Linked DNA regions of Granulosicoccus antarcticus IMCC3135. The protein of the gene in region 2 interacts with the protein of the main gene of each other region in a pairwise test. Links are inferred from orthologs where the notes say so. Each region holds a gene or a part of one and is shown on either strand. Other genes may lie near its edges.

Evidence for each region.
Region 1: the proteins of tsaE (region 2) and rlmB interact in binary tests that used the Escherichia coli proteins (3 or more experiments, as listed by UniProt). The link is inferred for Granulosicoccus antarcticus IMCC3135 from one-to-one orthologs.

The regions. Positions count from the first base shown.
Region 1 is NZ_CP018632.1:5,694,401-5,698,500, reverse strand. The notes cover bases 934-3,722. They hold rlmB (23S rRNA (guanosine(2251)-2'-O)-methyltransferase RlmB), read left to right. Parts: upstream 934-1,846; coding sequence 1,847-2,599; downstream 2,600-3,722. Other genes in these bases: IMCC3135_RS24725 (hypothetical protein), read left to right, coding at 3,692-3,722; rpsR (30S ribosomal protein S18), read left to right, coding at 3,179-3,403; rpsF (30S ribosomal protein S6), read left to right, coding at 2,734-3,159; rnr (ribonuclease R), read left to right, coding at 934-1,841. Also shown: more of rnr, read left to right, coding at 1-933; more of IMCC3135_RS24725, read left to right, coding at 3,723-4,100. UniProt on the Escherichia coli protein: Specifically methylates the ribose of guanosine 2251 in 23S rRNA.
Region 2 is NZ_CP018632.1:2,666,337-2,670,609, reverse strand. What follows is about bases 584-3,545. They hold tsaE (tRNA (adenosine(37)-N6)-threonylcarbamoyltransferase complex ATPase subunit type 1 TsaE), read right to left. Parts: upstream 2,325-3,545; coding sequence 1,842-2,324; downstream 584-1,841. Other genes in these bases: IMCC3135_RS11595 (chemotaxis protein CheB), read right to left, coding at 2,448-3,545; IMCC3135_RS11605 (SDR family oxidoreductase), read right to left, coding at 777-1,649; IMCC3135_RS11610 (N-acetylmuramoyl-L-alanine amidase), read right to left, coding at 584-636. Outside these bases: more of IMCC3135_RS11610, read right to left, coding at 1-583; more of IMCC3135_RS11595, read right to left, coding at 3,546-4,273. UniProt on the Escherichia coli protein: Required for the formation of a threonylcarbamoyl group on adenosine at position 37 (t(6)A37) in tRNAs that read codons beginning with adenine.

The DNA of each region.
Region 1 (4,100 bases), 3.0 Mb from region 2 along the record:
CCGAAAGGCGGGCTGAGGAGGCGTCCAGAGAAGTGGTCTCCTGGCTCAAGTGTGAGTACATGCAGGAGCATGTCGGTAGTGAATTTCCAGGCGTGATTTCAGCTGTGACATCGTTCGGATTGTTTGTCGAGCTGACCGGTATTCACGTTGAAGGATTGGTACACATCACTAATCTGTCGCGTGATTATTATCGTTTCGATCAGGCCGCACAGGCTTTGATCGGCGAGCGTACCGGTCGGAAATACCGTCTCGGTGAGTCCATTGTTGTTCGCGTAGCTGCCGTCAATCTGGAAGATCGCAAGATCGATTTCAATGAAGTTGAAAGTGATAGCTCGCGTGCGAAATCCAGAAAAGCGCGCGCACCGGAATATGTGAAGCCGGTGATCGAGCAGGAGAGCGCTGCTCCTCAGCAAAACGGGCAGAATCAGGATGTCGTCAAATCTGCTGAGCAGCGACGTCAGGACAAACGTCGACGCAAGCAGAAGCAACGAGATAGAAAGCGGGCGGCAGCGCGAGCTGCAAGGAAAGCCGCAGCAGCTTCTGGAGCGACAGCCTCACAGCAAGCAGCACCGGTTGTTGAGGCGCAACTCGCTGCGGAGCATTCCAGCAAGAGAGCGTCTAAGAGGCGCAGAAATGGCAAGCCAGCGACACAGAATGTAGCTCATGCAGATGATGCAAATCGAAATGCTACTGCGGCGCCGGTGGCTTCTGAGCCAACCGTTGTCAAGGTCGATGACCATGCTGCAAACGTTGGTGCTGCTGCCCACAAGCAGCCTGTGACGGCGAAGAAGGTGGCACGCAAGAAAGTTGCGAACAAGGCTTCGTCTGTGCCGGTGATAACGAGCCAGCGGGATACCGACAAGAAGGGTGATCATTCGGACGCAGTGAAGAAGGTTGCGAGCGGCAAAGCCTTGCGCAACAAGACTGTTGCAAGGGATGTGGTTGCTCAGGAGCCGGTTGTCAGCAAGGTTGCCGCGAAGAAAAAGGCCATCGTTCGCAAGAAGGCGTCGGTAAGCCAGCCAGCGGTTGGCAAGGTTGTCGCCAAAAAGGCTGTAGCCAAGAAAGCAGTTGCCAAGAAAGCGGCAACCATAGCGTCCACTTCAAGCAAGACTGCTGTCAAGCCGGCGTTGGCTAAGAAAGCAATTGCCAAAAAGGCGGTGAGCAAGAAGGCAATAGTGAAGAAAGCGGTAGCCAAGAAAGCTGTTGCCGAGAAAGCGGTAGCAAAGAAAGCTGTTGCGAAAAAAGCGGTAGTCAGCAAGGTTGTCGCTAAAAAGGCATCTGCAAAAGTGAGCGCCAAAAAGGTAGCTGCTACTCGGGTAGTGGCCCCAAAAGCGGCCGTTGGCAAAGCGGTGGCGAAAAAAGTGGCGGCCAAAAAGACGGCTACCAAGGTTGTGAGTAAAAAGATCGCAGCGGCAGTACCAGCAGTGACTCGTCCGGCGGCAGGCAAGGTTGCAGCGAAAAAAACAGGCAGCAACAAGATAAGCAGTAAAAAGGCAATCGGTAAAAAAGTAAGCAGTAAGAAGATCGCCGCCAGCAAGCCAGTTGCAAAGAAAGCCGTTGCAAAGAAAGCCGTTGCAAAGAAGGCCGTTGCAAAGAAGGCCGTCGCCAGCAAGCCAGTAGCAAAGAAAGCAATTGCAAAGAAAGCTGTGGCCTCCAAGTCCATATCCAAAAAATCGGTAGGCAAGAAAGCGATCGCTAAAAAGATTGCAGTGACGAAGGTAACCGCCAAAAAAATCGCTGTATCAAAAGTGACAGCCAGGAAAGTCACGGCCAAGAAAGCAGCTGTGTCGAAAGTCGCCGCGAAAAAACGCTCGGGTAAGAAGCCCGGTTCTTCGAGCTGATTTCCATGAATCGCTCATATGTAGGTGGCTTGCATAGTGTCAAGGCTGCGTTGAAGAGCTCGGCCAGTGAGATCGAGTGTCTGTATGTGCAGAAGGATCGGCGCGATACACGGCTTCGGGATCTGCAAGCTCTGGCAAGTAAGCACGCCATAGAAACGCGGGAAGTCAATCGATCCATGCTCAATGAGCTGGTTTCAGATGTGCAGCATCAGGGGGTAGTTGCTCTGTTGCGGACTACCTCCAGCGGCGTCAGGGAGGATCTGCAGGCGTTTGTCCAGCAGCTCCTGGCTGGGCCGCGAACAGAAAATCTGCTGATTCTGGTGCTTGATGAGGTTCAGGATCCACATAACCTGGGCGCTTGCCTGCGTAGTGCTGATGCGGCAGGTGTGGATGCGGTGGTTGTTCCTGCCGATAACAGTGTCGGTCTGACTCCAGTGGTGCGCAAAGTAGCCTCCGGAGCTGCTGAAACGGTGCCTTTGTTTCAGGTTACAAACTTGCAGCGTGCTCTAGGCGAGCTGCAGGATGCTGGAATTTGGGTTTACGGGGCGGCGGGCGAGGCCAGTGAAAGTCTGTTTGAGCTCGATCTGACCGGGCATGTCGCTCTTGTCATGGGCGCAGAGGGCCGTGGAATGCGGCGTCTGACGCGTGAACGTTGTGACCAGCTTTACAAATTACCGATGAAAGGGGCGGTTAGCAGTCTGAATGTGTCAGTGGCCGCCGGAATCAGTCTGTTTGAGGTTGTGAGACAAAGAGATTGAAGTTTTGCCGGTGATTGTCGAAACTAAAAAATAAAGTTATACTCGAAAGGCTTTGTCAATCGGCAAGGCCAACTTCCTCGTCCAGACTTTCGCAACACTGCGTATCGTCGGGCGTAATCCCATAGGGAGCAATAATGCGTCATTACGAAATAGTGTTTCTGGTCCATCCTGACCAGAGTGAGCAGGTGCCTGCGATGATCGAAAGATATCGTGGCATCATTGAAGCTCAAGACGGTGTTATTCACCGTCAGGAAGATTGGGGCCGTCGGCAGCTTGCCTACCCAATCAACAAGATCTACAAAGCCCACTACACACTGTTGAATATCGAGTGTGGTCAGCAGGCTCTTGACGAACTCACCAGCGCGTTCAAATTTAATGACGCAGTTATTCGTCATATGGTTCTTCTGCAAGATAATGCAGTTGTTGAAGCGTCGCATCTGATCAAGAAAGATGAGTCACGTGGTGATGAAGAGCGTCGTACCCGCACGGGTGATGATGATTCAAGCTCTGATGCTGAACCAGCAGCAGCACCCGCAGCGCCCGCAGCAGCCGCTGACTGATTTAGCCAGGAGAATTTAAATGTCACGTTATTTCCGTCGTCGTAAATATTGCCGTTTCACTGCCGAAGGCATCACTGAAATCGATTACAAAGACCTTGAACTGCTCAAGGGTTTTGTCACTGAAACTGGAAAGATTGTACCTAGCCGTATTACAGGTACTAAAGCTCGTTACCAGCGTCAATTGGCAACTGCCATCAAGCGGGCACGTTACGTTGCCTTGCTGCCTTACACTGACCAACACTGAGTAGGTTTTTTGTTGCCGGATTAAGGCTAGGTAAATTCATTTCTGACAGTTCTCCCATTCCAGGGTGAGCTGTCGATATTTCTCAAGAACTGAATCTGGCCCGTCTGGGGCAAATTTGATAGAACGTTGCGATAGGGGTTCGAGCAGTTGATAGGTCTAGCGAAAATTGCTGATCGTGGCCCTTTTATCGCTACGGGACTGGCTGCTGCATTATTGTTATCTGCACTGTGGTTACCTGTCCTTATGGGGGCTGGTCTCTCATTAGGTCTTTTGGTGCTCAGCAGTCTTGTGACTATGATCTGTCTGGTTGCCAGTGCTGCAGTGCTAGCCTTTGTTGTTTTAAGACGAGGTGAAAGCGCGGTGTTGCAGGTAGCAGGCGGGTGTCTGGTTCTATTGATTGTGGTGTCCATGGTGCTGAATCAATCAACGAATCTGATACCACTGGTACCCACTCTTCTCTGGTTGCCGGCGATATTGGCAACAATATTGGCAGCGATGGTGCTGGCTAGAAATGCCGGATTGGATAAGGCAATTCTGTCAATTGGCCTGTGTTGTGTCTTCGTTGTCGTTGGATTGACGATGATAACCGGCGACAGTGCTGAATTCTGGAAGTCTCAGTACGGTAGCTCAGGCGCCGCTGCCTTGGAGCAGGGCGAATCATCCAAGGTGCTGGGTGCTGTCGTCATGGAGCAGGGCG
Region 2 (4,273 bases):
CAGCCGTTTGTAGAGTTTCTGAGCCACCGCCAGAGTAATATCCTTTTCCAGTGTTTTCTTCTGGCCGACAGCCCCCGGATCCCGACCACCGTGTCCGGCATCGATCGCCACGACAGCATTACGCAACGCTGGCTGCTCAATGACGTTCTCGACCGGACCGGTAATCTCGGGGATATCCTTGACACCCAGTTGCGGGGTGCCCTTCACACCCAGATTGATCAGTAGGCGTTTCCCGCCCTGGCGTGGAATCAGCTCATAAGTGGGATTCACTGCGCCTCGCAGGTCCAGTACGACCCTGAGATAGTCACTGCCATGCTGGGCATAGCGTACACGACTGACAATTCCCTCTGAAAAGGTTGTTGTCGGCATAGGCGTCGCCAGCGTCGCCTCCGGCAGATCCACAACCAGCCGGTTGGGATTGCTCAGAGAAAATACGTCGGCAGTCGCGTTAGCTGAATCCAGGTCAAAATGCAGCATGACATTCTCTTGCTGCACCAGATTGAAACCATTGAGTTTGACGGCGGCCTGCAATGAGCCTGAAAAACCGCCAAGCACGCCAGCCACCAACAGTATCAATGGACAAACAGCCTGTCGCACCCACTGCCTGATATTTCTGGCCGCTCTGATTGTCAGCATCACACCCTCACATGAATGGAGTTTCGAGCCGCCACCGAAACGCCTCAAGAAAACAAAAGGCGAACGGGGACAGCTCTGCCGACATAAGCATAGAAGAGGTGCGGCGAAAGTCCAGTGACAAGCGCCGCAGTAACGGCGTTCTATCCCATACCGTGTACCAACTGGGTCGGAGATCGTTCAAAAACCTCATCTGGCACGAAAAAATCGGCAATGAGCCGGGTTGCACCTTCGTTCTGATACACGGAAAAATCCGTTACACCTTCCTCGATCAGAACTTCCTCATCGATGAAGAAGTTACCCGTGCACTGTCCAGGGTCTCGATTCAATATGGCCAGCGCAGCATCTGCCATTATCTCTGGCTTCCTGCACATCAATGCCATCCGGTCATCGCCGATGACATTGCGCACAGCAGCCGTATCTACGGCTGTTATCGGCCACAGGGCATTAACACCGATTCCCTGCTCCCGAAATTCCTCTGCCATGCCAAGTACACACAATGACATGCCGTATTTGGCAATCGTGTAGGCAACATGCCCCTTGAACCACTTCGGATTGAGATCCAGAGGCGGTGACAGATTGAGAATATGTGCATGTGACGATGCCTGCAGATAGGGTAATACCAGCTTCGAGACCATATAGGTTCCGCGCGTATTAACCTCGTTCATCAGGTCATAACGTTTCATGGACGTACTGGGCGTATCCGTCAGAGAGATTGCACTGGCGTTGTTGATACAAATATCGATGCCGCCGAAAGCCGCAACTGTTGCCGCAATGGCCGCCTCAATCTGTTCTTCATGCCGGATATCACAGACCAGGCCGATCGCCTTGCCCGGACCCACCTCATTGAGCTCATCTGCAGCCGTAAACACGGTACCCGGTAATTTCGGGTGTGGTTCGGCAGTTTTGGCGGCGATGGCCACGTTCGCACCTTGTTCAACAGCAGCCTTGGCGATGGCAAATCCGATCCCGCGACTACCGCCGGACATGAACAGCGTTTTTCCTGCTAGTGACATGATTGATCTCGGTATTTCAGAAGCTGTTGATCAGTGTACTGCACCCAAGCTTCAGAAGAACCCGTTAGCCGCCCAATACCCCATTATCCCGACTGGGGATTTACTCAGTGCAACTGACACGATAAATAGAGAGTATCGTTGGCGTGTTGAATGGTCTTGAGCAACGGGTAATCCAGCATCAGATATCGCCTCTCAGGGGATACTGAAGACGACCTGCCGCCGATCCTCGACCCCATAGGTGATAGAGATATGAAGATCAGCACGGGGAAGCCGATCTCCACCCTGCTCAGGCCATTCGATCATGACCAGATCATGCTCGCGAATGAGATCGTCAAAACCCAGGTAGTCCAGCTCTGCAGGATCCTGTAGCCGGTACAGATCAAGATGCGCAATGTTGTTGATAGCACTACCCAGCTGAGCACTGACATCATAGGTTTCAATCAAGGTATAGGTCGGGCTCTTGACCCTCCCTTTGTAACCCAGAGCATGAATGACAGAGCGTACCAGCACGCTCTTGCCTGCCCCAAGCTCCCCCGAAAGCGTCCATAACGCCCCCTTCGGTACGCAGCTCGCCAGCTTTTCACCCAGTAACTGCATGGATGTCTCATCGGCTATATCACGCACGCCTTCATGGATAAAACGGGCCAGATCAGCCTTGTATTGTTCCTGGTTCATTACACAAGATTATCATGTTCAGCGACCATCGGAGTGTCGAGCATGACCTCTGCCCGGTGTCTGTCTGGAGATGTGGATATCGCGAACTGAGACTTTTGTTAGCAGTCACTGATTTTCAAAAAATCACAGCGATGTCTGCAGCAAGGATTTTATCTGAGCGATGTCAACAGGCTTTGCCAGCACCTGCTCAATACCGGCATCTCTGTAGGCTTCACGATCACTCTGACTGATACTGCCGGTCATGGCTACAAATGTCACAGGCAGATTTTCCTCCTCCTTACTCATTGCTGCAATCACATCAAGCCCATTCATATCAGGCAAGCCCATATCCAGTAAACACAAGCGTGGCTTGCATTGACGTAGAAGCATCAAGGCCTCAGCTCCATTAGCTGCCCCTTTGACTTTGCAACCAAGCCTTGTCAGCAATTTGACCAAGACCTGACGGCTCTGATCGTGATCTTCGACAAGCAACACATCAAGCTGTGGTGCGAGCTGTGGTGCGAGCTGTGGCTCACTATCCTGATCCATCAGTGCAGCCAGTCGTGCCAGTAACAGGCGTGTGTCTATCGGTTTTGACAATGAATCGACAAATCCGATTTCCCTGTATCGATCATGATCACCTGCCATCGCGTGAGCGGTTATTGCAACCACCGGTTTGGAGAAACCCCAGTCCTGCAGCTGCCTGACCACCTCCTCGCCACCTAACCGGGGCATTCGAATGTCCAGCAACACAAGGTCAAAAGCATCAGGTGCCTGGCGCAGCGCCTCCAAAGCCCTGACACCGTCAGACACACAGGTCACTGTAGCTCCCGCCTTACTCAGCAATTGTCTGATCACTCGTTGCACATCCAGATTATCCTCTGCCACCAGGATATGGCCGCGCAGAGATGTCGGTGGATTATCGCGATCTAACAATCGATCGTCAGACACTTGCACAAACTCGGAAATCAGCCGTCGATCAGCCTCATCTGCGAGCGGAATTCGGACCGTAAAGACACTGCCCTCGCCTAGCTGGCTTTCAACCATCAGCTCGCCACCCAGCAGCTCCATCAAGTGTTTGCTGATACTCAGACCCAAGCCTGTCCCGCCATGACTCGCCCCCAGCGACCCCTGCCTGAATGGTAGAAACATCTCGCTGAGCTGGTCAGCGGCAATTCCCGGCCCGGTATCGCGGACTGAGATAATCAGCATACTGTTCCTGGATTCAAACTCAACGGCTACCGATCCTTGCATCGTAAACTTCAGCGCATTACTGATCAAATTCACGAGCACTTGTCGAAGCCGGACAGGATCTGTCTGTATTTTATGTGGAACGGGAGACAGGCACTTAAAGCTGAAACTGAGATCTTTTTGATCCGCGCGCATCTGATGCATTGATCTCAAACCGGCCACCAGTGCCGGTAGAGAAACCAGTTCCGAGTCGATCTTCAATAGTGCAGATTCCAGCTTGGACAGGTCCAGAATATCGTTAACCAGATCCAGTAGATGCAAGGCATTGTGTTTTATCGCACTGGCATTTTCAATCTGCTCTTTATCCTCCAGAGACATCGACATCAGGTCAGTAAACCCCATGACCGCTGTCAAAGGCGTTCGTATCTCGTGACTCATATTGGCAAGAAAATCACTCTTGGCACGACTTGCCTGATCAGCTTGCTCCAGAGCACGGGTCAGAAGTTGCGACTGAGCTTCTTGCTCCGTGACATTCTTGATCATGACCACAGCACCGGTCACCTCGGTTTTCTGAAGCACCGGATTGGCAGATATTTCTGCACTGAACATGGCGCCATCTGCCCGTCTCAACGTAATCGGATCAAGTTGCACGGACTTGCCTTGGGAAACAAGAGAGTCCAGAAGTTGTGCAACATTCTGGTATTCACCCAGATCACGCTCCAAAGGGGCAAGGTTGAGCAGTACGTCCAAACGTTTCCCAGAGGTAGTTTCGTCGATAC